DNA from 3 places in the Nakamurella sp. GG22 genome. Region 2 is predicted to be linked to each of the others. Evidence: riboswitches for the same ligand, from Rfam matches in the RefSeq annotation. Region 2 holds a riboswitch; each other region holds the start of a gene.
The links. A riboswitch is a leader RNA that binds a small molecule or an ion and turns the genes downstream of it on or off. The one in region 2 is predicted to bind cyclic di-AMP.
Positions count from the first base shown of each region.

Region 1 (10,230 bases), on a different contig from region 2:
ACAGCAGCACGACGATGAACGAGTACAGGGCGGCCTCGCCGAGCATGAACGACCAGTGGCTCGGGAAGACCTTGTTGAGTGCCGTCCGCAGCGGACGGGCTCCGTGGTAGCGGATGTCGGCGCCGTCGAGTGCCTTTTGCACAACGGACGGGCCGGCTGACGCCTTGGTGGGGGTGGTGAGGCGGCTCATCCGCTTGTCTCCTTGGGTTCGGAATACCACGCGGGAAACTTGCCATTTTCCCAGAAACCGGGACCGACTGCTTCGACGAAATCACCGGCGGCGACGAAGTAGCCCTCTTCGTCCAGCTCGATCGGGAGCTGGGGGAGCGGGCGGGCCGCGGGTCCGAACACGGGGAACATTCCCTCGTACAGGTTGAACTGCGATTGGTGGCACGGGCACAGCACCCGGCCGGTCTGCTGTTCGTACAGCGAGACCGGGCAACCGACGTGCGTGCAGATCTTCGAGTAGGCGTAGTAGTCGCCGAACTGGAACCCCTGCTGGCCGTCCCGGATCCGAACGACGGAGTCGGACCGCAGCCGGAACAGCATCACCGCGGCGTCCGAGGCCTTGGCACCGCCCGGAACGCCCGGGAAGACGGTGGCCATCGAGCCGGCATCGAGATCCTCAGGGCGGACCGGTGTTCCGTCGATCTGCACCATCCGAACCTTGGTGCCGTCAGCGGCCGGTGCCCACGGCGTGACCCAGAGCGGAGAATCGGCGCGCTCGGCCCACGGGTTCTTGATGAAGCCACCGAGGATCGGGACAACGGCCGCGACCCCGAGACCACCGCCGGCCAGCAGCAGCGATCCCTTGATCACCCCGCGGCGCTTGACGCCGGCCTTGTCGCCGGTGTCGAGCACCTGGGCGGCCAGCGTCTGCCGGTCGACCTCATCGGACAGGCCGACGTGCCGCTGCTGGACCGCGACCTCGTGTGGCATGACCTTCTTGGCCAGCGCGACGATCCCGATGCCGAAGCACAGCACCGTCAGCCCGAGGGTCGCGCCGATGATCGGGGTGTAGAGGGCATACGCCAGCTCGCCGTCCGACTCCGCCGGCACCCATTCACTCGGCCACCAGATGAAGGCGACGATGAAGATGACCGCGAACAGCGCCGCGAGCAGGAACCAGATCGCGACGGACCGTTCTGCGCGCTTCTCGGCGGGGGAGCCCGGCACGTAGCGCTCGCCGTACTCGACAAGCTCGACGCCGTCCAACGCCATGCCGAGGGCGCTGAGCTCCTCGCGCGACATCTTCGCGCGTTCGGCCGCATCCGGGATCTGCAGGTTCGGGTTGCCGCTCATGCCTTCGATCCCATCCACAGCGTCGCCGCGACGATGGCGCCCATGCCGACCAGGAAGGCGATCAGACCTTCGGGGGCGGGACCGAAGCCGCCGGCGGTGTACCCGCCCGGATCGATCGTCTCCTTGTTGTTCTGGATATAGGTGATGATCGCCCGCTTCTCGTCGGGAGTCAGCTGGTTGTCACCGAAGACCGGCATGTTCTGCGGGCCGCTGAGCATCGCGCCCCAGATCTGCCGATCCGTTGCCGGGTCGAGGTTGGGCGCGTACTTGCCCTGCGACAGTGCGCCGCCCTGACCGGTGAAGTTGTGGCACGAGGCGCAGTTGAGCCGGAACAGCTCGCCGCCGCGGGCGATCTGGTCCGGTGCCCGCAGGTCCCCGACAGGAATCACCGGGCCGCCGCCGTTCTGCTGGATGTAGGCGGCAAGGGCGTCGGTCTGCTCCGCATCGAACACCGGCTCTTTGCGCTGGATCTGCGCGCCGTTGATCGCCGCCGGCATCCGTCCGCTCGAGACCTGGAAGTAGGTCGCGGCCTCGCCCACACCGACCAGCGACGGTCCGCGCCCGACCACACCCTGAAGGTTCGCGCCGTGGCAGCTGATGCAGGAGTTCTGGTACAGCGACTGGCCCTCGGCAGCCAGCGCCGCGTCCACGTCGGAGGCGACCGCCTCGTTGCTGTTCGACGTGAAGGCGCTGTAGACGAAGGCGACCGTGGTGAGCGCGAACATCAGCGCGAGCGCACCGGTGATCCGGCGCACGGCCTTCGTACGACGGAGCGCTCGTGATCGGCCGCCCGTGGGCGGTGTGTCGTTGACCGACATTCTTTCTGACACCTCGTGCTCGGTAGCTGCGGCTGGCGGGTGCGGGACGTCGCGGTGGTGCTGTGCGGCGTGCTCCGCGGGAATGCCGGTCGGCCGTACTTCTAACTACTGTAGAAGTTCCGGCGGCGGATGCGAAGAGTTATCACTGAATGATGTAGATGGTGGCGAAGAGACCGATCCAGACAACGTCGACGAAGTGCCAGTAATAGGACACCACGATGGCGCTGGTGGCCTGCGCCGGCGTGAACTTGGAGATCTTCGTCCTGGCGATCAGCAGCACGAAGGCCAGCAGGCCGCCGATCACGTGCAGTCCGTGGAACCCGGTTGTCAGGAAGAACACGGTGCCGAACGGGGACGACGCGAGCGTCGTCTCGTGCTCGGTGATCATCACCCGATACTCGTTGGCCTGGCCGAGCACGAAGATCGTGCCCAGGAGGAGCGTCAGCAGATACCAGCGGCGCAGCGAGAAGACGTCACCGCGCTCCGCGGCGAACACGCCGAACTGACACGTGAACGACGACGCCACCAGGATGATCGTGAAGACCAGGGCGTAGGGAACGTTGAGTTCCGCCGGCGGCGGGGGCCATTCAGCCGCCTGCGCTCGCACCGTGAAGTAGATGCCGAACAGTCCGGCGAAGAACATCAGCTCGCTGGAGAGCCACACGATCACGCCGACGCTGACCATGTTCGGGCGGTTCAGCGTGTGGATCCTGCTGCTGATCGCGGAGGGGCCCGTGGGGCTGGTCGCTGTCGTCACAGATGGATTATGGACTGCCACCGGTGATCATGCGCTTGCGGGTACGACCCGGGCGGGTCGCGGGATTGCCGGCACCGCGATCGTTGCAGGTCAGGGCGTTCCCGGCGGTTCGACGGCTTGTCGAAACGAGCCGCGCAGGGACCGTCGGGAGGAGGGGCACTAGCATCAGCGGCGTGAGCAAACCCGTGCTGTTGGTCTACAGCCATCGTCCCGAGGTCCGGGAGCGGATCATCACTGCCATCGGCCGTCGGCCGGCGCCGGATGTCGGCAGGGTCGACTACCTCGAATGCTCCGGCGTCCACGAGGTGATGATGGCGACCCAGGGCCAACTGGCCGACGTGCTGATCCTCGACGGCGAGGCGCAACCCACGGGCGGTATCGGCATCAGCCGGCAGATCCACCAGGAGGCGGCGGTCGTGCCGCCGGTGGTGATCGTGGTGCGCCGGGCGGACGATCGCTGGCTGGCCACCTGGGCCGGTGCGGACGAGATCCTGGTGCACCCGCTGGATCCCGTGACGGCGGCCGACTGCATTGCCGGACTGCTGCGCCGGCGGGCCGCCGGGTTGATCCCCGCGGTCACCGAACCTCACCCGCGGTGAGCGGGGCGAGGTCCTGGCCGGCCCTGTTGAGCACGTTGCTCGCGGGCGAGAACCTCGACGCCGCCGACACCGGCTGGGTGATGGACACGATCATGGCGGGCGAGGCGACGTCCGCGCAGCTGGCGGGTTTCGCCGTCGCGCTCCGCGCCAAGGGCGAGACCGCGGTCGAGGTCGCCGGACTGGTCGACAGCATGTTGTCGCACGCGGTGCGGGTCACCGTGCCCGGTCGTTCCGTGGACATCGTCGGCACCGGCGGTGACCGGGCGAACACCGTCAACATCTCCACGATGGCCGCTGTGGTGATGGCCGGCGCGGGAGCACCGGTCGTGAAGCACGGCAATCGGGCCGCCTCCAGCAAATGCGGCGCGGCCGACCTCCTGGAGGGCCTCGGGGTGGCGATCTCGCTGCCCGCGGCGGCGGTGGCGACAACGGTGACCGAGGTCGGCATCGGATTCTGCTTCGCCCCGGTGTTCCACCCCTCCTTCCGGCACGCCGGCGCCGCGCGTCGCGAGCTGGGCATCCCGACGGTCTTCAACTTTCTCGGCCCGCTGACCAACCCCGCACAGCCGGCGGCGGGTGCCATCGGCTGCGGCAACCTCCGGATGGCACCGGTGATGGCGGAGGTGTTCGCGCTCCGCGGGTCGGACGTGCTGCTGTTCCGCGGCGATGACGGACTGGACGAACTGACCACCACGACCACGTCGACGGTGTGGGAGGTGCGCGGCGGCGCGGTGCGGGAGCTCGGCGTCGACCCACGGGATCTCGGTATCGAACGTTCCGACCCGGCGGACCTGCGCGGCGGCGACGTGGCGCAGAACGTGGCGGTCGCGCGGGAACTGTTCGCCGGGGCCGGCGGGCCGGTGCGGAATGCGGTGGTGCTGAACGCGGCCGCCGGTCTTGCCGCACACGCCGGTCTGACCGGAGACCTGGTGTCCGACCTGCGGGCCGGCGTGCGGCGGGCCGGCGAAGCGCTGGACTCCGGTGCCGCTGCCGATGTTCTCGAGCGATGGGTGGTCGCCGGGCGGACGCTCGCGTCAGCGGCGGGCTGACCCGACCGGGCGAACGGTCAGGACTGCATCCCGATGGAGAAGGCATCGTCGGCATCGCGTTGGGAGTACTCGCGGAAGGCGATGTGGGTGACGGTCCGCAGCACCCCGGCGACCTTGGAGATGTGGCCCGGCACCAGGTCGGCGATCGCCTCGTGGTCGGCCGCCCGGACGATCGCTACCAGATCGACATCGCCTGCGCAGGAGTAGACCTGATCGACCCCGGCCAGGTCGGCGATCGCCTGTGCCGCTTCCGGGATCCGGTCGGCCTCGACATCGATGAGCACAATTGCCGTCACCATGGCCCGCGACCTCTCTCGACGTCCGCCGGGGAAATCGGCGGAGCACGATGCTATGTCACCCCCCGCATCAGGAGCGCCTCAGGAGACCGTGTGACGGGCCAGTTCGGCCGCCTTCATGAACGAGCGCCATCGGCCGGCGCCCGCCGCGGGGCTGGACCACGCTTCCGTGGTCCGGACCAGACGCGCGCCCGGCCGCTCGACCCACCGGAGCAGGGTGGTGGTCTCTTCTGCGGACGCCGCCGGAAGGGGACCTGGCCCCGGCAGCACCGTCTCGGCCGATGCGACCAGCAGTTCCACGATCGGCATCGGGTCGACGCCGCGGCGGGCCCGTCCGGCCGCTGCGAAGCGCCCGTAACGGATCACCGTCAGGTCCCAGCCGCCCAGCTCGTCCGGCCTGGCCGCGACCACCTCGCCGATGCCGGCCAGTGCACCCAACCGCTGGCGGCGGTCCACGGCGGATGCCAGTGCAGAGAGGCGATCGCGGGTCAGTGCCGCCTGGTCGAACCGGCCGGTGTACGACAGTTCGTTCAGCCGCGAGCGCAGCACGGCCAGCACCTCGTCGGAGAGCCCGTCGACCAGCGCGGCGATCCGCCGGACGTGGCCGGCGTAGTGATCGGTGCTCTCCGATCCGGCGCAGGGGGCGCCGCAGCGGCCGAGTTCGGCGAGGGCGCAAGCACTTCCGTCGGGATCGAGCCGCCGGATCCTGGCGGTGCAGCGCCGGATGGGCACCGCGTCCTGCAGCGCCTCCACCGCCGTCTGCGCGGCCTGCCGGGACGGGAACGGCCCGAGGCAGGTGGCCGTCCGGTCCGGTGGTGACCGCACGATGCTCAGCCGTGGGAACGGTTCGTCGGTCAGCGTCACCCAGCATCCGCCACCCGGTTTGCGTGAGCGCCGGTTGTACGGCGGCTGGTGGATCGCGATCAGCCGCTGCTCACGGATGTGCGCCTCCAGGGCGTGTGCGCATTCGACGTGGTCCACCCGCTCGGCCAGCGTCACCATGTGCTTGATCCGGTTCCGGGTCTCGGCCGCCGAGAAGTAGGAGCGGACCCGCTGGTGCAGGTTGCCCGATGTCCCGACGTACAGCACCTCGTCACCCGGTCCGCGGAACAGATAGACGCCGGGCGTCGGTGGCAGGTGGTCGGCGAGTCGCCGCTTTCGCCTGCGCTCCGGTGCCACGTCGCGGCCGGCGTCCTGCAGTTCCGAGAGGCTGTGCACGCCAAGGGATCCGAGACGCTCGAACAACGCGTGCAGGACGTCGACGGTCGCTCTCGCGTCGGTCAGCGCACGATGGTCCGGGGCGACCCTGGCGCCGAGCAGCGCGGCCAGCGCGGACAGCCGGACGCTCGGGGCCTCGGCGCGGGTCAGCACCTTGCGGGCCAGTCGTACGGTGTCGACCACCGCCGGCCCGGGCCATGGCAGGCCGAGCCCGGCGCAAGCCGCCTTCAGGAATCCGACGTCGAACCCGGCGTTGTGCGCGACCAGCACGGAACCTCGGATGAATTCCAGGAATGCCGGCAGTACGGCGCCGATCCGCGGGGCGTCGTAGACCATGGCGTCGGTGATCCCGGTCAGCATGGTGATCTGCGGTGGAATGCTGCGGCCCGGGTCCACCAGGGTCGCGAATTCGCCCAGGACCTCCCCGCCGCGCACCTTGACCGCACCGATCTCGGTGATCGACTCCGTCCGGCTCGAGCCGCCGGTCGTCTCGAGGTCGACCACGACGAAGGTGACCTCCCGTAGCGGCTCGCCCAGCTCGTCGAAGCTGCGCTGGGTCGAGATGCCTGGCCGGACAATTGGTTCGGCTCCGCGAAGCCGGTCGAATCCGGCCGCCCATGGGGGACCGGCCGGCGCCCCGACAAGCCGCCCGGAATCCACGAACAATGACATGAGGCGAACCGTAGAACGCCAGTACGACAGTGCAGGGGTGGCGCGCCGGGGCCGACCGCCGTCCTGCTGTCAGGATGGCGGCGTGAGCACCACCGGAAGCGCCGTCGAACCCGGGGACCCGGCTGCCCGCCTGATGACGGAACTTCCGGATTCGGTCCGCCAGCGGATCGTCGAATGGGCGGCGCAGGCGCTCGGTGGCGCGGACCCGGCGGCGGTGCCGTCCTCGCTGGTCAGGGTCGCCCGGTTCGCGCCGGCCAAACGCGCCAAGCTCGCCGCGGCTGCGCTCGGGCAGGCGGTGCAGAACGACCCGGCGTTCCGCGCACTGGTCGCCGAGCGAGCGGCGGCCACCGATCCCGTCGGCGCAGCGGCCAGGGCTTACCTGCTGCGGCTCCCGGACGAGGCGGAACTGCTCGCCGCTGTCCAGGAGGCGTCGCGCGAGGGTAGTTCCAGGGCAAGGGTTGTCGAGCTCGAACAGGAAGTGAGATCGCTGTCCGGCAGGCTCGACCGCGCGACCGCGGAGCTGCGTGCCCGGCCCGCGGCCGATGGTGAGCGGTCGGACGAGGCCGAACGGCTACGGCTGCGGCTGCGCGAACAGGGGGTCCGGATCCGCGAACTCCAACAGCAGCTGCAGTCGGAAACCGCGGAGGCGGCGGCCACGGTGGCCGAGGCGGCCGCCGAGCGGGACAGCGCCCGCGCCGAGGCTGCCGTGTGGCAGCAGCGGGCGGAGGCGGCCACCGCCAGAGCAGAGACCGCGGCCAAGGAGATCGAACGGCTGCGCCGATCCGCCGGCGAGCGGCGCGCGGCGTCGGACCGCCGCCTCGAACTCCTGCTGGGTGCCCTGGAGGGCGCGGCGTCGGGACTGCGCCGGGAATGGGATCTGATCGGCGGAGGACCGGCCCCGGCCGACGTGGTGGCCGCCGGTCTGCCGAGGATGTCCGCCGACGCGGAGCGCACCGCCGACCCGGCGAGACTGACCGCATGGGCCGGTCTGCCCGGGGCACATCTCATCGTCGACGGTTACAACGTGACCAAGACCGGCTTTCCCGAGCTGTCACTGTCCGAACAGCGGGACCGGTTGGCCCGCTCCCTGAGTGCGCTCGCGGCCCGGACGTCGGCGGAGGTGACGGTGGTCTTCGACGGCGCGGCGGTGTCGACGGCGCGGCCCCCCGCCAGGGGAGTCCGGGTGCTGTTCTCGCCTCCAGGGGTGCTGGCCGACACGGTGATCGGCGATCTGGTCAGGGCCGAGCCGTCCGGCCGGGTGGTGACCGTCGTGACCTCCGACCGGGAGGTCGCCGACCGTGCGGCCACGGATGGCGCCCGGACCGCGGGCTCGCCGGTGTTGCTCGCGGCCTTCGCCGGAGGGAGCGCAGGCGGCTAGGTCCGCAGACATGCTGGTTCCGCAAAACGGGACTGTCGGTGCCCCCACCTACCGTGCGAGGAGTGGACAAGACCACCAGGGTGCGACCGGAAGGAACCGACGTCATGCACATCGACTGCGATACCTGCGCCGTCAGGGGACCTGCCTGCGGCGGATGCGTGGTGACCGCCCTGCTGGGCAGCACGCCCGACGGCGTGGAATGGGACGAGACCGAGCGTGCGGCCCTCGGAGTGCTCGCCGACTCCGGCCTTGTCCCGCCACTGCGGATGGTGCCGACCTTCATCGGTCAGGACCAGGTCATGAGGGGACGACCACGTGGCAATCGCGCCGTAGGGTGAAAGTCCGAACGTCGAGCGTTACACAATGTGACGGCCGTCTCTTTCACGCAACCTGTGTGTCCCATCCAACACACGATGCTGTTTGTCCAGTTCAGCGGCGGTTTCGATGCCCATCCGGGAGCCGTTGAACAGGCTTTGTGCAGAACTTTCTCATGCGTACTGGACTCGAGCGTGTCCTTCTCGTAACCTGTCCGAGACCTTGGATCGTGACCACCACTCGGGTGGTCCGCGGGGTCACCGCCGAATCGACGCACTGCGCCGAACCGGGGAACCAGGTTTCGTTTGTGGGGTGAATCCCCGGCGGTGTGCTGCGCGCAGCACCTCCCGGGGTAGGGCTACTTCCTTGGCCCGAATCCGTCAGCTAACCCGGTAGGCGGCGAAAAGGAAGGTACGCCTGCCTTGGCGACCAGTGATCTCGGCTCTCGTTCTGCTGCGCTTCGACCGGCGCGGTGGCGTACGAGGGGAATTGCGCTCGGCACAGCCGCCGCATTGACTTTCAGTCTCCTGTGGAGCGGCTCCGCGATGGCCGAACCCGAGACGCCGGTGACGTCCGACGAGGCCCAGCAGGCCTATCTGGACAGTGCCCGGCGGGCCGGCGAGCTCAATGAGCAGGTGCTGGTCGCGCAGGAGGCCGAGAAGGCCGCCGTCGCCGCCGCGTCCACCGCGGGCAAGCAGGTCACCTCCGCCGCCGCAGCGGCCGAGAAGGCGAAGGAGCGCTCCGCCGCCGCCGACCGCGCCGCGGCCGCCTACCGCGAGAAGGTCGACGCATTCGCCAACGCCAGCTTCCGCGGCGCGCGGCTCAGCCAGATGTCGGCCCTGCTGACCGCTGGTTCCGCAGACGACCTGCTCGACCAGGTCAGTTCGCTCGACCGGGTCGCCGCCGACACCCAGGTCACCCTCGACGCCGCGGAAGCCGCGAAGAACGCAGCCGCGCAGGCCCAGACGGACGCCACCGCGTCGCAGGCCGCGGCCGAGAAGGCCAAGACGGACGCCGACGCGGCCCGAACCGCCGCCGCCAAGGCCACCGACGACGCCACCGCGCGCAAGTCGACCCTGGACGCCGAGGCGGCCAGGTACAAGGAGCTCTACGAGTCGCTGTCCGAGCAGGAGCGGCAGGCGGCCGAAGAGGCCGAACGCCGGGCGAACGAGGAAGCGGCAGCGGCCGCAGCGGCCGCCGCCGAAGCCGCAGCAGCGGAGCAGGCAGCTGCCGAGGCGCCCGCGCCCGTCGCCGCCGACCGGGCCGATCGCGCCCCGCTCGAAGAGGCCCCGGCCGAGGCGGCCCCGGCCGAGGAGGCTCCTGCCGAGGAGGCTCCCGCCGAAGCACCGGCGGCCGAGCCCTCCTCCGAGGCACCCGCGCCGGCACCCGCCGCACCGTCCGGCAACTCCGCGGCGTCGGCCGCTGTCGCCGCCGCACTGTCCAAGGAGGGGTCGGCCTACGTCTACGGCGCGGCCGGTCCGAGCGCGTTCGACTGCTCCGGTCTGACCTCATGGGCCTGGGCGCAGGCCGGGGTCACCATCCCGCGGACCTCCGGTGGCCAGGCAGGTCTGCCCCAGGTGTCACTGAGTGAGCTGCAGCCTGGCGATCTCGTCACCTACTACTCGCCGGTCAGCCACGTCGCGATGTACATCGGCGGGGGCCAGGTCATCCACGCCTCCACCGAGTCCCGCCCGGTCTACATCACCTCTGTCGAAGGGGCGGGCCCGAACCCGACGGGCCACCGGGTCGGCTGACCCGCGGTCCGGCCGCCCGGGGCTACTCTGCACTCCGTGCGGCGAACGTTGCTGGTGACCAACGACTTCCCG
Region 1 covers NZ_JBRIIO020000022.1:38,233-48,462, reverse strand. The annotation lists gene qcrB (cytochrome bc1 complex cytochrome b subunit) at 1-190, opposite strand, end outside; gene qcrA (cytochrome bc1 complex Rieske iron-sulfur subunit) at 187-1,302, opposite strand; gene qcrC (cytochrome bc1 complex diheme cytochrome c subunit) at 1,299-2,120, opposite strand; gene ctaE (aa3-type cytochrome oxidase subunit III) at 2,263-2,877, opposite strand; gene ACVBEQ_RS20075 (DNA-binding response regulator) at 3,051-3,476, shown strand; gene trpD (anthranilate phosphoribosyltransferase) at 3,473-4,525, shown strand; gene ACVBEQ_RS20065 (Lrp/AsnC family transcriptional regulator) at 4,543-4,824, opposite strand; gene ACVBEQ_RS20060 (DEDD exonuclease domain-containing protein) at 4,903-6,711, opposite strand; gene ACVBEQ_RS20055 (NYN domain-containing protein) at 6,794-8,089, shown strand; gene ACVBEQ_RS20050 (hypothetical protein) at 8,152-8,427, shown strand; cyclic di-AMP (ydaO/yuaA leader) riboswitch at 8,656-8,818, shown strand; gene ACVBEQ_RS20045 (C40 family peptidase) at 8,950-10,158, shown strand; gene ACVBEQ_RS20040 (glycosyltransferase family 4 protein) at 10,195-10,230, shown strand, end outside.
Region 1: another riboswitch for cyclic di-AMP. It lies ahead of ACVBEQ_RS20045 (C40 family peptidase); the one in region 2 lies ahead of ACVBEQ_RS15510 (transglycosylase family protein).

Region 2 (10,230 bases):
CGGTCGGCCATGCCGGATCCCCGCTCGATGACGCTGCACGGCCACCGGCTGAGCTACACCGACACCCGCCCGGATCACGATGCCTGCCCGGACGCCGCAACCGCGCCGCCGCCGGCCACGACGATCCTGTTCGTGCACGGGCTGATGAGCTCGTCGCAGACCTGGTCGGACCAGACCGGACGGCTGCACGGGCGCCGGGTGATCGCACCCGACCTGTTCGGGCACGGCGAGTCGGCGAAGCCGCCGGGCGACTACTCGCTCGGCGCCCATGCCGCGACACTGCGCGACCTGATGGACGAGCTGGAGGTTCGCACGGTCACCGTGGTCGGCCACTCGCTCGGTGGCGGCGTCGCCCTGCAGTTCGCGTACCTCTTCCCCGACCGGGTGGACGCGGTGGTGCTGGTCAGCAGCGGCGGCCTGGGTAAAGAGGTCAACCCGCTACTGCGGGCGGCCACCCTGCCGGGCAGCGAACTCGTGCTGCCGCTGGTCGCCTCGAGCTGGCTGCACGGCGTCGGCGACACCGCACTGCGGTACTGGGGGAAGCTCGGGCTGCCGCCGATCAGCCCCAGTTCCGACGAGGCGTGGCGCAATCTGTCCACCCTGGCGGACGGGCCGACGCGGACGGCGTTCCTCGCGACCAGCCGTTCGGTCATCAATGTCGGCGGGCAGACCGTCGCCGCCCGCGACCGGTTGCCCGGACTCCGTTCCCGTCCCAGCCTGGTGATCTGGGGCGCCCGCGACCGGATCGTTCCGTCGTCCCACCTCGAGAACGCCCGCACCGAACTCCCGGACGCCCAGGTGGAGATCTTCGACCGTGCAGGGCATTTCCCGCACCTGGACGAGCCCGACCGGTTCGCGACCGTGCTGAACGGATTCCTCGACGGGTCCGTCAGGACGTCAGGCTCACCGGCCGGCGGGCCGGCAGCAGCAACGCCAACCCGGCACCGAGCAGGCAGATGACGGCCGTCAACAGGAAGATCTCGTTGTACTGGGTGAGCAGGGCCGCCGACACGGCAGCGTTGTACTCGGCGAGCTGCTCGGTGAACTCCGTCTCGCTGACGCCGAACGGCAGCGGAGCGATCAGCGTGGCGGTCAACTGACCGAACCGGTACAGGCCCCACCCGGTGAGGGCGGCCACCCCGACCAGCATCCCGGTCATTCTGGCCACCACCACGGCCGCCGAGGCCACCCCGTGCGAGGTCGGCGGCACCAGCCGGAGCACCGCGGCGGAGACCGGCGCGATCACCAACCCGAGACCGAACCCGGCGATGGCCAGGTCGGTGTCCGGAACGGGCAGCCCGAGGGGGTGCTCGGCCGCCAGCAGGTCGGCGGGCCAGCGGGAGATCAGCAGGTATCCCCCGGCGGCCACGACCAGTCCGGTGACGGCGACCGGTCGCTCGCCCACCTTCGTACCGAGCCAGCCGCCGAGCACGGCGCCGACCGGCAGGAACACCAGGAATCGGGTCAGCAGCAGAACGGCGGGGCCCGAGTCAAGGCCCAGCAGCGTCCGGGCGAACAGCTCCACCATCACCAGGGTGACCAGCAGCGCGGCACCGGCGGCCATGCTGACGCCCAGGGTCGCCAGGAAGCGGCCCATCCGCACGCCCTCCGGGTCGATCAGCCGGACGCGTGCGCGGCGTTCCCAGAGGACGAACAGCACCAGCACGACCACCGCGGCAGCGAGCGACGGCACCCCCCAGGACGGCAGCACACCCCGCGCCGGGTCCGGGTTGTAGAGGCCCACCACCAGCAGCCCGAGACCGATCGCCAGCAGACCGCCGCCGACCAGATCGATCCGGCCCGCCGTCCTGGTCGTCGAACCGGGCGGCACCGTCAGCTGCACGACGAGCATGGCCAGTGCGGTGAGCGGCAGGTTGATCCAGAAGATCCACCGCCAGCTCTGCGGCTGCAGGTCCTCGGTGAGCCGCCACGCGTTGGCCGCTGCCGCGATGCCGACCCCATAAAGGGTCCCCAGCACACTACCCAGCTCTTGGGCCGCGCCGACGACACCCAGGGCGGTCGAGCGGCGGTGCTCGGTCCAGAGATCGGCGACCAGCGCCATGGTGATCGGCAGCAGCGCGCCGCCGGCCAGCCCTTGCAGCACCCGGCCCGCGACCAGCACCGGAACCTGATCGGCGACGGCGGTGACAGCGGACCCTGCCGCGAACCCGACAAGGCACAGTTGGAGCACCGGCCGGCGGCCGAGCCGATCGGAGAGCTGCCCGAGCAGCGGCATCCCGGCCACATAACCCAGGAGGAACCCGGTGACGATCGGCGTCGCCCGTTCCAGCCGGTTCACCGGGATGCCGAGGTCGCGCACCATGTCGACCAGGACGCCGACCACCACATAGGCGTCCAGCGCTGCCAGCAGGACGGCTGCGCCAGCGGCGCTGATCGCGAGCCGGCGGCGGCCCGTCACCCCGGTGGGCTGATCGTGACGGGCTCGTTGAACTCGGAGAGCTGCACCGTGATGGTGGCCGGCGTGCCGCCCGCGCCGTTCACGGTGAGCTTCGCCGACGTCAGCAGCGAACCGGACATGGAGATGGTCAGGACCGCCGTCACATCGGTCGTGATGCCGGGCACCAGGCCGGCCGCGACGGCGGCCGGGACCGTCCCGCTGACCTGCCAGGCGTCACCCTCGGTGCCGGTGATGGACGCGTTTTGCACCGAGGACAGCACGGCGGCGACACCTGTCTCCGGATTCAGCAGGACGGACGGGTCGTAGATGTTGCCGGCCAGTGCGGACGGCACCTTGGCGAAGCCGCCGGTGGCGCCCTTGAGATAGAGCTCGCCGCTGACCAGCGCGAACTCGACTTCGACGAGCTGGCCGAATTGGCTGATGGTGCCCGATCCCTGGGCGTCGCCGGTGGCGGTCAACTGACCCTCGGCCTGCTGCACGGGTACCGCGGGCAGCTCCCCGTCGACGGTGAGGACGAAACGTGCGCTGGTCACCGCCGCCATCGCCGCGGCCGAGTCGGTCAGCAGGGTGTCCACGGACGGGGTGACCGCGGTGGGAGTGGCGGTGTCCGTGGTGGACGTGCAGCCGGCGACCGCCAGCAGGAGCGCCAGGCAGACGGTGATCACGATCGGTCCGCCCGCTGCCCGTTGTGCCGCCTTGGTGATCATGGTCGGGATCGTATCGGGCTCGCCACTCCTAGCCCTGTTCCGGAGAACGCCAGAGGCGCCGACCGCCGGTACGACAGCGGTCGACGCCTCTGGATGTCATCCGAGGGGTGGGATGACGGCAATGTGGTGTCTTGGTGCGGTGGTGCGGTGATGCGGTGGTGCGGCTCAGCCGAGGCGCAGGACCTGGCCCGGGAAGATCAGGTCCGCATCGGAGATGACGTCGGCGTTGGCCTTGTACAGGGCCTCCCAGCCGCCGTCGACCCCGTTGGTCGACGCGATCTTGAACAGCGTGTCGCCCTGGGCGACGGTGTAGGTGCCGTCCGCTGCGCTGGCCGGGGCAGCGGCCGGCTCGTTCGAGCTGGAGTCGCTGCTGCTCGAGTCGTCGCTGTAGCTCGCATCGCTCGAGCTCGAGTCGTCGCTGTAGGTGCCGGCGTCGCTCGACGAATCGGTCGACTCGGTGCTGCTCGAGTCGTTGCTGCTCGAGTCGTTGCTGCTCGAGTCGTTGCTGCTCGAGTCGTTGCTGCTCTCCAGCGGCGCACGGGTGCTGCGATCCGCAGCCTGCGGCGCGTCGTTGCTGGCGGGCGCGCTGCCGGCACCCGAGTTACCGCCCGGGGCCTCCTGGCCACCGGCATGGGCGCAGGCCCAGGCTCCCCAGCCCTGGCCGGCGAGGGTCTTCTCGGCAACGGCGATCTGCTGCTCGCGGCTCGCGAGGTCGGCGCGCGGGGCGTAGTCCTGGCCACCGTAGGCATCCCAGGTGGACTGCGAGAACTGCAGGCCGCCGTAGTAGCCGTTGCCGGTGTTGATGGACCAGTTGTTGGTGCTCTCGCACTGGGCAACTGCATCCCAGGTCGACTCGGGGGCGGCAGACGCCGACCCGGCGAAGCCGAGTGCTGCGGCGCCGGCGACAACGCCGACGGTGGCTCCGCGGAGCGCGTACACGCGTGCTGCGGAGGGCTTGCGGTGGCGTCCGGTGAGACGTCGGTTCATGGTGTGTGTTCCCCTAGCTGCGCCTGCGAGGTGAGCTGTCGGGTTCGGGCGCGACGCATCCGTGGTGGTGACCGGATGTGTGCAGGGGATCGCCCGTCCAGCCCCGCTGGTCAGAGTCCAGTGGGCCGGATTAACCCCAAGGGAGCCGTGGCTCCCGCAATAGTGGTTTCCCCGCTGCTGTCCAGGCCTTTCCTGTTCGTGGGTCTCCGGGACAAATAGGACAGCACTCGGCGCGAGTCCCGGAGGTTTTCGTGGTAGGACCAGTGCGATACACCGGCCGATCCAGACCATACGGACGGCTCCTGTGAAGTCCAGAGGCCGAATACCGACATAACGGAATGATAACGATCACCCATGAGCCGAGAAAAACCGCGTTTCCGCAGATTGCTTGGGGTGCACCAGGCACGCGTGGTCTGCCGTGCTCTGGACAGCAGATTTCGCCGAATTTCACCCGATCGGGGGAACGTCAGCCTGGTCTCGGGAGCTGTTGCGCGGCACGGGGTCACAGCTGATCACGCGGTCGGCCGGGCAACGACCCGGCTGACCCAAACCCATCCGCTCGGCCGTGATGCACCGGGCCGTGATGCACCGGGGCGCCACGCAGCGGGCAGTCATGCACCGGGCCGTCATCCATCGCGACGCAACCACTCGTTGCACCCCGCTCACCGAACCGGAGCCGACAACTGATGGCCACTGCCCCGCGCAGCACTGTCGACAAGCTGCTCCCCGGACTCGCCCAGTTCCGGGGCTACCAGCGCAGCTGGCTCCGCGGGGACATCGTGGCCGGCTTCACCGTCGCCGCGTACCTCATCCCGCAGGTGATGGCCTACGCCGAACTCGCCGGCCTCCCGCCCGTGGTCGGCCTGTGGTCGATCATCGGACCGCTCGCGGTGTACACGTTCCTCGGGACGTCCCGCCAGCTGTCGATCGGCCCGGAGTCGACGACCGCCCTGATGACGGCCGTCGCCCTGATGCCGATCGCCGCCGGTGATCCGGGCCGGTATGCCACCCTCGCCACCACCCTCGCGCTCGCCGTCGCGGGACTCTGTTTCCTGGCCAGGTTGGCCAGGCTCGGCTTTCTGGCCGATCTGTTGTCCAAACCGGTGCTGGTCGGGTACATGGCCGGCGTCGCGGTGATCATGATCGCCAGCCAGCTCGGCAAGATCACCGGCGTCAACGTCACCGGTGACGAGTTCATCCCGCAGATCGAATCGTTCGTCGCCGGCATCGGCGGCATCCACGGGCCGACGCTGGTGATGGGCCTGATCCTGGTGGTGATGCTGTTCGCCTTCAAGCGGCTGATCCCCACGCTTCCGGGGCCGCTGATCTGCGTGGCGCTCGCCGCAGTGGTCACCTGGGTGTTCGCCCTGCAGGAACGCGGGATCAAGGTGGTCGGCGACGTCCCCGTCGGGCTTCCGGTGCCGTCGCTGCCCAGCCTGGCCGACATGGCGATCCTGATCGTGCCCGCGCTCGGCATCACCCTCGTCGGTTACACCGACAACGTCCTCACGGCACGGGTTTTCGCGGCCCGGGCCGGGCTGGAGATCGACGCGAACCAGGAGTGGACCGCACTCGGCGCCGGCAACGCCGTCGCCTCGCTGTCGAGTGGCTTCCCGGTCAGCTGCAGCGGCAGCCGGACCGCACTGGGCGCCGCGGTGGGCAGCAAGACCCAGCTGTACTCGATGGTCATGCTGGGGTTGATCATCCTGACCCTGGTGGTCGCCGGCCCGTTGCTCGCCCTGTTCCCCAAGGCCGCGCTGGGCGCGCTGGTCATCTTTGCAGCGGTCAGCCTGATCGACGTCAAGGAGCTGCGGCGGATTGCCAAGTTCCGGCACAGCGAGCTCCTGCTGGCAGCGCTCACGACGGTCGCCGTGCTGGCGCTCGGCGTGTTGTACGGGGTGCTGGCAGCGGTTGCGCTGTCCATCCTGGATCTGCTCCGCAGGGTTGCCCGCCCGCACGACGGGATCCTCGGATACGTCCCCAAGATGGCCGGCATGCACGACGTGGACGACTACCCGCTCGCGCGTCAGGTGCCCGGGCTGGTCGTGTACCGGTACGACGCCCCACTGTGTTTCGCCAACGCGGAGGACTTCCGCCGGCGGGCGCTGGGTGCCATCGACATCGCCGGCGAGTCGGTCGACATCCACGGCCAGAGTCACGAGCCCGCCACGGTCGAGTGGTTCGTGCTCAACGCCGAGGCCAACGTGGAGATCGACATCACCGCCGCGGACGCACTGGAACAGCTCCGCCGGGAGGTCACCGGGATGGGCATGACGTTCGCGATGGCCCGGGTTAAGCAGGACCTGCGTGACGACCTGATCCGTGCCGGCCTGGTGGACAGCGTGGGCGAGCACCGAATCTTCCCGACGCTGCCGACGGCGGTCACCGCCTACCTCGCCGCGTACCAGGAACGGCACGGCCATCTGCCGCCGGGCGTCCGGGCACCGACCCTGCCGGGTGATCCAATGGAGGCCGACGACACCCCCCGCTGAGGCGGTTGGCGGGGCCGGCACGGGCGACCGGCAGAATGGTCCGATGCCTGTCCCCCGAGTGTTGTGCATCGTCCTTGCCGGCGGCCGAGGATCGCGTCTCGGCCCGCTGACGACAGGCAGGGCCAAACCGGCGCTGCCGGTGGGGGGCAACTACCGGCTGATCGATCTCGCGCTGTCCAATGCGGCGCACAGCAGCCTGATCGACGTCTGGGTACTCGAGCAGTACGAGCCGCACCTGCTCAATGAACACCTGTCAGGCGGCCGGCCGTGGGATCTCGACCGCACCCGTGGCGGCTTCCGCACCCTGCCCCCCTTCGAGGGTCACGACACCGACGGTTTCGCGGACGGGAACGCCGACGCGCTGGCCCAGAACTGGCCGGTGATCTCGGCTTTCGACCCGGAGGTCCTGCTGGTCTGCAGTGCCGACCACCTGCTGGCGATCGACTACCGCGACGTCGTCGCGACGCACCTCGACTCGGGCGCCGACGCCACTGTCGTCTCGACGAAAATGCCTGCGGGCAGCGATGTCTCGCGGTATCTCGTGGTCGATGCCAAGGGTGGCGAGGTGCGCTCCGTCGACTACAAGCCGGACAAGCCGCGCGGCCGGTACGTCGGCACGGAGATCTTCGCCTACCGCCCCGACAGCCTGCGCGACTGCCTGCGCGAGCTGCAGAAGGAGGGCGGTGAGCTCGGCGACTACGGCGAACGGCTGCTGCCCAGGATGCTGGCCGGCGGGAAGGTCGCCGACCACGAGCACCACGGTCACTGGCGCGATCTCGGCACGCCGCAGTCCTACCTCGACGGCCAGCTGGAACTGCTCCGGGACCGCCCGCCGATGAGGCTGGACGACCCGGACTGGCCGATCCTGACCTCGATGCCGTCCAGGGCCCCGGCCCGGGTGCGACGCGGCGCGGAACTCGAGCGGACGTGGCTCTCCCCCGGCGCCGACGTCGCCGGCACGGTGGTCAACTCGGTGATCGGCCCGGGCGTCCGGATCGAGGCCGGCGCCGAGGTCAGGCACTGCGTGATCATGGGCGATGCGGTGATCAGGGCCGGGGCCAGGGTGAGCCGATCCGTGGTGGCCGACTACGTCACCATCGGGCGCAACGCGGTGGTCGGCGCGGTGAACGCGACCCATCCAGCGCTGATCGGGGCGCGCCGGAGGATCCCGGCCAACGCGTCCGTGCCACCCGGCACCGAGGTCGAACCGACACAACCGCGGGACCTGTTCGCCACGACGCGCTAGCGTGAGCGCGTCGCGGGCCCGCGATCACGACCGGCCGGACGGCCACGGCCCCACCGCGCAGTTTCGAGGGAGTTCCCGCATGGCAGCGCCTGGCAGCACAGCAGCCCCTGGCAGCACAGCTCACCGGCACGTCGTCCTCGCGACCGCGGACAGCGAGGCATTCTCCTCGCTGCGCCGCCGCCCGACCGCCCGCTCGGACCGTTACCGGATGGGAAAGGCGCTGCGCCAACAGGTCCCACGCAGCTCGCTCGGAAGGTGGGAGCCGCCGGCGGACCGCCCGGACCCGGTGCAGCAGATCAACGAGTCGCACGAGGGACGCGAGGAGTGGCTGATCCCGCTACGCGTCGGCCGGATGACGGCCAGCCCGTACGGCTTCCTGCGCGGGACAGCTGTGGTGATGGCCGAGGACGTCGCCGGGCTGCCCGCGACCGGCATCACGCCGGTCATCTGCGGTGACTCGCACCTGGGCAACTTTGGCTTCTACGCCTCACCGGAACGCGACCTGGTGATCGACCTCAACGACTTCGACGAGGCGCACCCGGGCGGCTGGGAGTGGGACCTGCGCCGGCTCGTCGCGAGCATCTGGGTCGCCGGCCGGCAGAACGGCGCCACCGAGCAGGACTGCGAATCGGCGGTGACCCAGTGCGTCGCCGCCTACCGCACCGAGGTGGCCGAACTCGCCGGCATGCCGTTGCTCGCCCGGTCCTACCAGCGGGTGGACGTCGACAAGCTGCAGGACACCACATCCCATCAGTCCCTGCGGGAGGAGATCGTCCGGGCCGCGAAACGGGCGAGGACCCGGACGAGCGACCGTGCGCTGCCCCGCTTCACCCAGGAGTCGCAGGGCCGGCGGCGGATCGTCGAGGACCCGCCGCTGATCACCAGGGTGAGCGACGACGACGCCGAGATGCTCGCGCAGGCGCTCGACGAGTACCTGGACACGCTCGCCCCGCACTGGCGACGCGCCCTGGGCGGCTACACGCTCGTCGACATCGCCCACAAGGTCGTCGGGGTCGGCAGTGTCGGTCTCCGCGCGTATGTGGCGCTGCTGGAGGGCAGCAGCCCGGACGACGTCGTGTTCCTGCAACTCAAGCAGGCCCGGCGGTCGGTCCTGGCGCGGTACGTCCACGGCGAGTCCGCGTGGCACGCCCACCAGGGGCAACGGGTGGTCGAGTACCAGCAGGCGCTGCAGACCGTCAGCGACCCGCTGCTGGGCTGGACGAGCGCCGGTGGGCGGCAGTACTACGTGCGCCAGTTCCGGAACATGAAGGGCACGGTGGCGCTGGATTCGATCGACGGCGCCGCCCTGGCCGACTACGCCGGGATCGTCGGGCACCTGCTGGCCAAGGGCCATGCGCGGACCAGTGGAGCGTCGATGATCGCGGGCTACGCCGGCAACTCCGACAAGCTCGACACGGCACTGGCCCGGTTCGCCCGGCTCTACGCCGATCAGACCGAGAAGGATCACCAGGCGCTGGTCACGGCGGCGGAGCGGGGCATCGTGCCGATCGAGCGCGGCATCTGACTCGAGCGCGGCATCTGAATCGAGCGCTGCGCTGACTCGAGCGTGGAATGTGAAAGGGTCCGGGGACGGACAACCCCCGGGCTGCTCCTGCCAGATCGTTCAGCAGGGCCGACTGGACTAATGTCGGCAGCCCGGGGGCCGGTGACTGTCCGGTTTTGCCAGACCGATCCGGTCCGACGGTGGGAACGGCGGCCTAGCGGCCAGCCACCTCACGTGTCCGATACGTCATCAACGTGGGACCACCTCCTTCCTCGTGTACCGCCGAAAGTACGTGCTCCACCCGCGGTGTGCAACGACTTTCACCCGGCAGCGAACATTGCCGGGAGGCGACAGGTGTCAGCGCTGGTCGTACTCGTCGATGACGTGAATCGCGGCTTCCTCGGCGGACGCGCCCGCGCCGTCGATCCCGACATCGTCGGCCACCAGGTCCTCTTCGGTGTCGGCCAGCCCGTCCGAGCTGGAGTCCACCAGCCGCCCGGAGCGGACACCCCCGACCTCCTCACCCGACTCGTCGAACAGGTTGGTCTCGTCCTGCTCCCAGACCTCGGGCTCCTCGGCGGACAGCAGTTCGTCCAGGCTCTCGCCGCGCTCCTCCTCGGCCTCCGTCGGCACGTGCACCGACGGACGGCGGTCGGGCGGGGAGAAACCCCTGTCCAGCATGTCGTCGCTGCCATCGCCCAGCGTGTCGCCCTCGGTCAACTGATCGGTCACCCGGTCGTCGACGTCCGGGCTCGGCTCGGTCTCGTCGATCTGGCTCATCGGTGTATCCCTTCGCATGGTGATCAGGTTGGTGATCAGATTGGTCATCAGGTTGGTTCCTTCGCCCGCCGGTTCAGCCGGTGGGCCCCATCCAC
Region 2 covers NZ_JBRIIO020000014.1:121,871-132,100, forward strand. The annotation lists gene ACVBEQ_RS15495 (alpha/beta fold hydrolase) at 10-960, shown strand; gene ACVBEQ_RS15500 (MFS transporter) at 890-2,419, opposite strand; gene ACVBEQ_RS15505 (LppX_LprAFG lipoprotein) at 2,416-3,126, opposite strand; gene ACVBEQ_RS15510 (transglycosylase family protein) at 3,292-4,113, opposite strand; cyclic di-AMP (ydaO/yuaA leader) riboswitch at 4,120-4,311, opposite strand; gene ACVBEQ_RS15515 (SulP family inorganic anion transporter) at 4,800-6,605, shown strand; gene ACVBEQ_RS15520 (glucose-1-phosphate adenylyltransferase family protein) at 6,649-7,851, shown strand; gene ACVBEQ_RS15525 (DUF2252 domain-containing protein) at 7,931-9,376, shown strand; gene ACVBEQ_RS15530 (DUF5709 domain-containing protein) at 9,713-10,183, opposite strand.

Region 3 (10,230 bases), on a different contig from region 2:
TGCGCCCCGAGGGCGTCGTCCGGACGGTGGCCAGCACGCACGGACACGAGGTCGGCTGGTCGATGGTCCCGGTGGGCAGGCAGGCACTGCGCAGGATCGGCCGGGCCAATGACGTCCTGACGTTCGTCAGCCACTACGCCCGGCGGCGGATCTCCGCCGCGCTGGGGCCCTGCGCAGCGCTGGAGTACCTGCCGCCCGGGGTCCGGGTGGACACCTTCCGGCCCGATCCCGCGGCCCGGCAGGCGGTCCGCGCCCGGTACGGTTTCGGCGCCGCGCCGCTGTTGGTCTCGGTGTCCCGGCTGGTCGCCCGCAAGGGTCACGACACCCTGATCCGCGCGCTGCCCGCCATCGCGCGACAGGTGCCCGACCTCCGGCTGCTGATCGTCGGGGACGGGCCGAACGGCGGGCGGCTCCGGAGCCTGGTGCACCGGTTGGCGCTCACCGAGCGGGTCGTCTTCGCCGGCCGGGTGCCGTGGCCCGATCTGCCCGGTCATTACACGGCCGGTGACGTCTTCGTGATGCCCTGCCGGACGCGCGGATCGGGACTGGACGTGGAGGGCCTGGGACTGGTCTTCCTGGAAGCATCAGCAAGCGGTCTGCCGGTGATCGCCGGGAGCTCGGGCGGCGCGCCGGAAACGGTCCGGCAGGGCGTGACCGGCCTGGTCGTCAACGGCCGGGACGTCGTCGCGGTGGCCGACGCGACGACGGCGCTGCTGACCGACCGGGGTCGTGCGGCCGAGTGGGGCGCCAACGGTCGCGCCTGGGTGGGCAGGGAATGGAACTGGGACCGGTCGGCGAACCGGCTGGCCACCCTTTTGTCATCGTGACCGATCCACGATCGAGCGGTGAGATCAGTCACAAGCCGTAATCGTTTCGTGCTCAATGATGACGCAGCACGCTGCACCAGAACGCTCAAGGCCCATTCGGGTATTGCCTGCTACCGACGCGGGATCGTAACCTCATCGTGACCTTGGATTGCGGATCGCCACGAGGGCGCCCCCATGGTCACTGCCTAATCGATGTTGCCGCGCTCCTGCGCGGCCTCGAACCGGGGACCCAGATTGCAGTGGGGTGAATCGCCCGCCGGCGGCCTGCGCCGACCGACGGGGGTAGGGCTACTTCCTGGCCCGAATCCGTCAGCTAACCCGGTCGGCGGCGAAGGAAGAAAGGCCCACCCTCCGTGAGGACGCACCACAGCAGGTACTCCCTGCGCGCCTTCCGCACGTCCAGCGCGATTCTGCTGTCGGCCGTCGTCCTCGGCATGGGGGCCGCGCTGCCCGCCGCCGCAGAACCGGCACCCGCAGCGCCCGCCGCACCAGCACCCGCCGCACCGGCACCCGCCGCACCGAACACCGCCGAGGAGGCCAAGCAGGCCTGGCTCGACGCCGCTCGGCGTTCGGAGGCCTACAACGAGCAGGTGCTGGCCGCCGAGGCAGCCGTCACAGCCGCCAAGAAGGACGCTGCCGCGGCCGGCGCGAAGGTGAAGGCGGCTGCGGACCGTACGGCCGGCGAACAACGCAAGGTTGCCGAGGCGGACGCGGTCGTCGCCTCTTACCAACGCAAGGTCGACTCCTTCGCGAACGCCAGCTTCCAGGGCGCGCGGCTGACGGATCTGTCCGTGCTGCTCACCGCCGCGTCGCCGGAGGACTACCTCGACCAGGCGAGCTCCCTCAGCCAGGTCGCGACAGACCAGCAGAACACGCTCACCGGTGCGCTGGCCGCCCGCACCGCGGCCGACAAGGCGCGCGCCACGGCACAGTCCGCACAGGATCAGGCCGAGCGGGCGAAGAAGGCCGCCGACAAGGCAACGACAGATGCCCAGGCGGCCAGGGTCGCACTGGACACCGGCAAGGCCAAGCTCGACAAGGAGATCGCCGGCTACCAACTCGCGTACGCCCGGCTCTCGACCGCGGACATCAGTGCCGCCGTCGCCGGTGCCGAGGCGGCGAACCTCGACGCCGCCGCGCAGACCAGGCAGGCCGAGCAGGCGGCGCAGCGCGATCGCAGTGGACTCGCCGACGACGTGGCCCCCGTCGCGACCGGGCCGGAGTTCTCCGCCTGGGCGGCCAGGCACGCACCGAGCACCCAGGCCGGTATCGCGGTCGAGGCAGCCCTGAGCAGGCAGGGCCTGCCGTATGTGTGGGCGGCCGAGGGACCGGACAGCTTCGACTGCTCGAGCCTGATGATGTGGGCATGGCGCCAGGCCGGCGTGGAGATCCCGCGCAACAGCGCGGCGCAGGCGGACGCACTGCCGGAGATCCCGCTCGACCAGCTGCAGCCCGGCGATCTGGTCACCTTCTACTCACCGGTGTCGCACGTCGGCATGTACGTCGGTGACGGCAAGGTGCTGCACGCTTCGATGCCGGGCGTGCCGATCAAGGTCGTGCCGCTCGCCGCGGCCGGCCCGAACCCGACCGGCCACAAGGTCAACCGCTGAGTCCGCTTACCCTGGCGAACTGTGCGGCTCTCGTTCGTCTCTGACATCCACGGCAACATCGACGGCCTGGCCGACGTAGCGCGCCGCTCCGAGCAGCTGGTCGTGCTGGGCGACCTGCTCGATTACGTCGATTATCACGACGCGTCGGCCGGCATCCTGGGCCGGATCTTCGGTGAACGGCGGGTGAACGAGTTCATCGCGCTAAGGCTGGCCGGCGACTTCACGGCGCTGCGCGAGCTGAATCACCGCCTGTGGGCGGGCATCCCCGACCCGGTCGGCACCTTGACCGACGTTGTCGCCACCCGGTATCGGGAGGTGCTGGACGCCGTCGGCCCCGATGCGCTGCTGACCCTGGGCAATGTCGACGTGGCTGCGGTCTGGAACGAGGTCGCCGGCAACGAGCAGCCCTACCTCGACGGCGAGGTGGTCGAGATCGCCGGTCGACGGCTCGGTTTCGTCGCCGGTGGGTCGTCGCGGCCCGGCCACCCGTTCCGCCCGCCCAGTTCGGTCTGGCAGCCGTTGATCCGCTCGGCCGAGGATTTCGCCGCCGCGGTTCGTGCGGTCGGCCCGGTCGACATCCTCTGTTCGCACGTGCCGCCCGGGCTCGCCCGGCTGCGGTACGACGTCGTGCCCGGACGGCTGGAGATGTTCGGGCCGGGGTTGCGCGAGTCCATCGAGGAGCACGGCCCGACGATGGCGGTGTTCGGTCACGTCCACCAGCCGATCGCCCGGCGCACCCGTCACCGGTTCACCGAATGCGTGAATGTGGGGCACTTCCAACGCTTTCCCCAACCGTTCGAAGTCTGGCTGAGCTGAACGTTCGCGCCGGTCACCGCGCTGCCGGGAGGTGTGCAGCCGAGCGTCAACGACGTGGGTAGCCTTCCTCCATGGCCACACCCTCCTCGCAGACACTGACCATGGCTGCCGAACCCGAAGAGATCATGGATGTGATCGCGGATTTCGAGGCGTATCCGCACTGGACGGGGGCGGTCAAGGCCGTCGAGATCACCGACCCGGGGGACGGCAAGCGCGCGAATCAGGTGCGCTTCAGCCTGGACGCCGGCCTGGTGAAGGACACCTACGAGCTGGCGTACACCTGGCCCGATGATGGGATGTCGGTCTCCTGGACCCTGGTGTCGGGACAGTTCCAGAAGTCGCAGGAAGGGTCGTACGTGCTGCGCACGACCGACCAGGGCACCGAGGTCACGTACACCCTGGCGGTCGACCTGATGCTGCCGATGGTCGGGGTGCTGCGCCGCAAGGCCGAGCGGGTCATCCTGGACACCGCGCTCAAGGAGTTGCGCAAGAGGGTCGAGGGCGGATGAGGATCGCCCTGCACACCGGCAAGGGCGGCGTCGGCAAGACCACCATCTCGGCGGCCACGGCCATCGCCTGTGCCACCGGAGGCGCGCGGACGCTGCTGCTGTCGACCGACCCGGCGCACTCGATCGCGGATGTGCTGGGCGTCCCGGTGCACGCCGACCCGACCCCGGTCCCCGGGATGCCGGGGCTGTGGGCTGCCCAGGTCGACACCCGGGGCCGCTTCGAGCAGAGCTGGTCACACATCCGCAGCTACCTGGTCGGCGTGCTGGCCGCCCGCGGGATGGCCGAGGTGCAGGCCGAGGAGCTGACGGTGCTGCCGGGGGCCGAGGAGATCGTCGCCCTGCTCGAGCTGCGCCGGCTCGCCGAGTCCGGGGAGTTCGACGTCATCGTCGTCGACTGCGCGCCCACCGGTGAGACCCTCCGCCTGCTGGCGTTGCCCGAGACGATCGGTTTCTATGCACAGCGCCTGCTGGGCGCACCGCAGCGGGTGCTGCGCACCATCGCGGCGTCGTTCACCGGTTCGCCGGGTGCCGGGCCCAGCGCGACGGTCAGGGATGCGATGGGCGACCTGCTGGCAGAGCTGATGGCGGCCCGCGCGTTGCTGGCCGACCCTGCGGTGACGGGTGTGCGGCTGGTGCTCACGCCCGAGCGGGTCGTCGTCGCCGAGGCCAGGCGGTTGTTCACCGCGCTCTCGCTGCACGGCTTCCGGGTCGAGGCGGTCACCGTCAACCGGCTGCTGCCGCGTGGCGTCGGCGGTGAGTTCCTGCGCCGGCAGCGCGAGGGACAGCGGGAGACGATGACCCAGGTGCTCGAGTCGTTCGCCGGTGTGCCGATCCGCCGGGTTGCCCAGAGTCCGGTGGAACCCATTGGCGTGCAGCGTCTTTCGGAGCTGGCATCGGTCATGTTCGCCGACGTCGACCCGATGTCCGGAGGTGGGACGCCGCTCGGGATCCAGGTGAGCGGATCCGACGGGTGGTACCAGCTCTCGTTGCCGTTGCCGTTGGTGGAACGCGGCGACATCGCGCTGTCCCGGTCGGGAACCGATCTTGTCGTGACGGTCGGCGACGTCCGTCGCCGGATCGCACTGCCGTCGGTGCTGCAGCGCTGCAGCACCGAGGGGGCGAGCTTCCAGCAGGGCAGGTTGATCATCGACTTCGCGGCCGACCCCGACCTCTGGCCCGCCAGTCTTGCCGCCTCGTCCCTGGTCGGTGCCGGTTGACCGGCGACCAGCCGCCGGAGCAGCCCGCCGTCGGGCCGCTGGCCCAGGAGGCCGCCATGCTGCTCGACGTCGTCGCGGACCGGCTGTCGTCGATGAAACCGGCCGAGGGTGCGGCCCAGGAGACCACCGACGCCGCGGGTCGATGCCCGGAGTGCGGGTCGGTGCAGGGTGCTTCGTGCACGGCGTGCCCGCTGTGCCGGTTCGTCGCGGTGCTCCGCGGGGAGCGGCCGGAGGCAACGGCGCGCCTCGTCGACGGGGCCCTGCTGATAGTCCGGACGTTGCGATCGCTGATCCCCGAGCCCGACGGCGCGGCTGCCACCGACCCGCCCCGGCCCGATCCCGGCCCGCCCCCACCGCGTCGCGGGGGCCTCGAACACATCGACATCTCATGAGCGGCAAGGCTGTTCCGGCGACGATCGGGGTAGACATCGGCGGAACGTCGGTGCGCGCCGCCGTCATCGACGCCGACGGGGAGATCCACGCATCGCTGCGGGACGCCACCCCGCACACCGAGCGGGAGACCGAGGACTGCCTCGTCACGCTGATCGGGAAGCTCGCCGGCACCCATCCGGTCTCCGCGGTGGGTCTGGCGGTCGCCGGGTTCATCAGCCGCGACCGGCAGAAGGTGATGTTCGCCCCGCACCTGGCCTGGCGTGACGCCGACGTGCCGGAGCGGATCTCCTCGAGGGTGCAGCTGCCGGTGGTGATGGACCACGACGTGAACTCAGCCGCCTGGGCCGAGTACCGCCGCGGCGCGTCGGCCGGCGCGTCCATCGCGTTGCTGATCGCGCTGGGGACCGGCATCGGCGCCGGCCTGATCATCGACGGTGAGATCTACCGCGGTGCACACGGTGTCGCACCCGAACTCGGTCACCTGACGGTGGTGCCGGACGGCCGAGCCTGCCCGTGCGGGAAGCGGGGATGCTGGGAGCGGTACTGCTCCGGCACCGCGCTCGCCGAGACCGCGCGGGACCTGATGTCCACCGGCGATGCGCCTGTGCTGCGTCAGCTCAGCGGCAACGACCCTGGCGCGCTGACCGGGACGATGGTGGCCATCGCGGCCACCGAGGGGGACCCTGCCGCGTTGGCCGCGATGGACGATCTCGGGCACTGGCTGGCGGTCGGGCTGGCCCTGGTGACCGATGTCCTCGATCCCGAGATGATCGTGATCGGCGGAGGAGTCGCCAGCGCGGCGGGAATGTTCCTGCCTTTGGCGGTCTCGGAGTTCGCCGGGTCGATCACCGGCGCCGGGCACCGCCCGGTGCCCAGGGTCGAACTGGCCCGCTTCGGCGACCGGGCCGGCATCCTGGGCGCGGCATTGCTGGCCGCCGGTCACTGACCGGTCGTCTCCGGGTCACACGATCGCGCCGTCGTCCCCGTCCTCCGCGCCCCGCCGGCGCCAGATCCCGGTGAGCAGCAGCGTGGCACCGCCGAGCAGCAGCCCGGCGGCCATCACCAGCACCAGGTCGGGCCCGATCGCCAGCAGGCCGGGCTTGGCCAACAGCACGATCCCGGCGACGATCATCAGCACTGCCCCGATCGTGCGGCCCTTGGGCCGCGGCAGCGGCGGCGGCTCCGGTGGCGTGAAATGTGCTTCGTCGGCTTCTCTCTCGGCGTCCACCTCGGCCTGCCGGGCCGCGAACTCGGCGACCTCCTCGGCCCTTTCCAGCCTGCGGAGTTCGCGGCGCCTGGCCCGTTCGGCGCCGGTTTCGCCGCGTTGCGGGGGAGGGGGCGGTGCAGGTGGGTCGTCCAGTCCCGCGGCGGACCCGCCGGCGGAGGGGTGCCGTCCGGGCCCACCCTCCACCATGAGGCCCGAGATGATCTGCGCGAACGCCGCGTCGACGTCGGCGTCGGACGGGTGGCTGCGCCACGCCTGCGGCCCCGGCTGCTCGTCCTGGTTCGAGAAGTCCTCGCCTTCTCCCGGTGCGGTCGTCACGGCAGGCCCGCGGTGACCTTCTCGATGAACTCCACCGACGAGCTGAAGATCAACTCGGCGTCGTAGTCCAGCGTGGCAACGTGATAGCTGCGTTCGAGTTCGATGTCGGTGACTTCGGTGGACCGCAGGCCCTCGCGGACGATCTGCGAGTTGATCGGCTCGACGGTGTGGTCGACCCGCGAGTGCAGCAGCAGGACCGGCGCCGTCACCTTGTCGAGGTCCTGCCGGACGACGGGCCAGGCGCGCCAGAGCGAATGCATGGCTTTGACCGGCAGCCGGGTGTAGCCGGGCTCGACCGTCCCGGGCTTCGCGATGTCGCCCTTGATCGGCGGGAACGACGGCAGCACCCGGTGCAGCACCGGCAGCAGCTTGGCCTCCCAGTGCAGGGTCAGGACAGAGGGATTGACGAGCATGATGCCTGCCATCGCGTCGGGATAGAGCTCGGCAAGTCGCAGGGTCAGGGTTCCGCCCATCGACAGCCCACCGACCACGACGGAGCGGCAGCGTTCGGTCAGCTGTCGCAGTTCGGAGGTGACGGCGGCGAGCCAGTCGTCGAACGTCGTCCGGTTCGCGTCCTGCCACCTGGTGCCGTGGCCGGGGAGCACCGGCAGCGAAACGGTGTAGCCCTCCGCCACGAGGTGGTCGGCCCACGGGCGCATCGAACCGGGAGCACCGGTGAATCCGTGGATGAGCAGGACGCCGACGTCGTTGCCGTCGTAGCGAAAGGCCGTTCGCCCACGGTCGGGGGGAAGGTCGGTCATCTACGCTCCCGAGCTGTCACGTGCATGGAGTCCATGGTCGCACGCGTGGCGGTGGGGGCGCCGGGTTGCGCAGCGGCGTACGGTTGTCGCAATCGTGACCGGCGAGCTAAGGGGCCTTCCCGCGTGCTCTACAAACTGATGAAGTACGTCCTGCTCGGGCCGCTTCTCCGACTCTTCTTCCCCTGCAAGGTCATCGGCGCGGAGTACATCCCGGAGCACGGCGCGGCCATCCTGGCCGGCAACCATGTGTCCGTTGCGGACTCCTTCTTCACCCCGCTGCACATCAAACGCCGGGTCACCTACCTCGCGAAGGCGGAGTACTTCACCGAGAAGGGCATCAAGGGGGCGTTCAAGAAGGCGTTCTTCAGCGGCATGGGTCAGGTCCCGGTCGACCGCAGCGGTGCCTCGGCGGCGCGCGCGGCGCTGGACACCGGCGTCCGGCTGCTGAAGGAGGGGCACATCCTCGGTATCTACCCCGAGGGCACCCGCTCGCCCGACGGCCGGCTGTACAAGGGCAAGACCGGCGTGGCCCGGATGGCTCTCGAGGCCGGTGTCCCGGTCATCCCACTGGTGATGATCGGTACCGACAAGGTCAACCCGATCGGATCGAAGATGTGGCGGCCGCGGCGCATCGCGATGATCGTCGGCCGGCCGCTGGACTTCTCCCGCTACGAGGGCATGGCGGGCGACAGGTTCGTCGAGCGGTCGATGACCGACGAGATCATGTACCGCCTGATGGAACTCGGCGGCCAGGAATACGTCGACGTGTACGCCGCCAAGGTCAAGGCCGATGCTGCCGCCGTCGAGGCGGGACAGCCGCCGGTGACCGCGGAGGGGCGCGGCCCCGGCACCGTCACCCGGCTGCCCGGCACCAAGGCCGGCTGACCGGAGTTGGTCGCCCGGTACTTTTACGACTGCGAGTTCCTCGAAGACGGTCGGACGATCGAGCTGGTCTCGATCGGTGTGATCGCCGAGGACGGCCGCGAGTTCTACGCCGTCTCGACGGAGTTCGACCCTGGGAAGGCGAACCAGTGGGTCCGCCGGCACGTCCTGGACAAGCTGCCGTCGCCCGCCGACAAGGCATGGCGGTCGCGCTCGTCGATCCGTGACGAGCTCTACGCCTTCCTGTCCGCGCCGGGGGAGCCCATCGAACTGTGGGCCTGGTTCGCCGCCTACGACCACGTCGTGCTGGCCCAGCTGTGGGGTGCGATGCCCGACCTGCCGCGGGACGTCCCCCGGCTGACCCGGGAGATCCGTCAGCACTGGGAGGCCGCCGGTTCGCCGCCCATTCCGGGTCCCGGCGCCGACCGGCACGACGCGCTCGCGGATGCCCGGTTGGCCTACGCGAGGTGGCGGGTGGCGCAGGACGCGCTGGAGGCGCGGAAGTACCCGGCCTGAGCCGCTCGTTTTTCGGCCTAGGCTGGTCCCCGTGAACTGGACGATCGACATCCCGGCCGACATCCTGCCGAGCCTTCCGCCGCTGCCGCAGGAGCTGCGCGACCGCCTCGATGACGCGCTGGCACGGCCGGCCGCGCAGCAGCCGGAGTGGCCGGATCCCGAGCAGGTGCTCGCCGTGCGGGCGGTGCTGGAGGCCGTGCCGCCGGTGACGGTGCCCGCCGAGGTGGACAACCTGGCGAATCAGCTGGCCGCCGTCGCCCGCGGTGAGGCCTTCCTGCTGCAGGGCGGCGACTGCGCGGAGACCTACGTCGACAACACCGAGCCGCACATCAGGGGCAACATCCGCACCCTGCTGCAGATGGCGGTGGTGCTCACCTACGGCGCCTCGATGCCGGTCGTCAAGGTCGCCCGGATCGCCGGCCAGTACGCCAAACCGCGTTCGTCGGGCACCGACTCGCTGGGCCTGCCGTCCTACCGCGGCGACATCATCAACTCGCTGGCGACTACCCCGGAGGCGCGCGTCGCCGACCCGTCCCGGATGGTGCGGGCGTACGCGAACTCCTCGGCCGCGATGAACCTGGTCAGGGCGGTGACCAGCACCGGGATGGGCGACCTGGCGCGGGTGCACGAGTGGAACCAGGAGTTCGTGCTGACCTCCAGGGCGGGGGAGCGGTACGAGCGGGTGGCGGGCGAGATCGACCGGGCGATGCGGTTCATGTCGGCCTGCGGCGTCGACAGTCACTCCCTGCACCAGGTGGACATCTTCGCGTCCCACGAGGCGCTGCTGCTGGACTACGAGCGCGCCATGCTGCGGCTGGACACCCGGCACGACGAGCCGCGGCTGTACGACCTGTCGGGGCACTTCCTGTGGGTCGGTGAGCGCACCCGCCAGTTGGAGGGTGCGCACATCGCGTTCGCGCAACTCCTGTCGAACCCGATCGGGCTGAAGATCGGTCCGGGTACCACCCCCGAACAGGCCGTCGAGTATGTCGAGCTGCTCGACCCGCGCAACCAGCCGGGCCGGCTGACGTTGATCTCCCGGATGGGCAACGGCGCCGTCCGGGACGTGCTGCCGCCGATCATCGAGAAGGTGCAGGCGTCGGGACACCAGGTCATCTGGCAGTGCGATCCGATGCACGGCAACACCCACGAGGCC
Region 3 covers NZ_JBRIIO020000022.1:27,741-37,970, reverse strand. The annotation lists gene ACVBEQ_RS20040 (glycosyltransferase family 4 protein) at 1-827, shown strand, start outside; cyclic di-AMP (ydaO/yuaA leader) riboswitch at 1,000-1,170, shown strand; gene ACVBEQ_RS20035 (NlpC/P60 family protein) at 1,181-2,437, shown strand; gene ACVBEQ_RS20030 (metallophosphoesterase family protein) at 2,459-3,253, shown strand; gene ACVBEQ_RS20025 (SRPBCC family protein) at 3,325-3,762, shown strand; gene ACVBEQ_RS20020 (ArsA family ATPase) at 3,759-4,979, shown strand; gene ACVBEQ_RS20015 (hypothetical protein) at 4,976-5,371, shown strand; gene ACVBEQ_RS20010 (ROK family protein) at 5,368-6,318, shown strand; gene ACVBEQ_RS20005 (hypothetical protein) at 6,334-6,915, opposite strand; gene ACVBEQ_RS20000 (alpha/beta hydrolase) at 6,912-7,676, opposite strand; gene ACVBEQ_RS19995 (lysophospholipid acyltransferase family protein) at 7,800-8,561, shown strand; gene ACVBEQ_RS19990 (polyadenylate-specific 3'-exoribonuclease AS) at 8,568-9,074, shown strand; gene ACVBEQ_RS19985 (class II 3-deoxy-7-phosphoheptulonate synthase) at 9,106-10,230, shown strand, end outside.
Region 3: another riboswitch for cyclic di-AMP. It lies ahead of ACVBEQ_RS20035 (NlpC/P60 family protein); the one in region 2 lies ahead of ACVBEQ_RS15510 (transglycosylase family protein).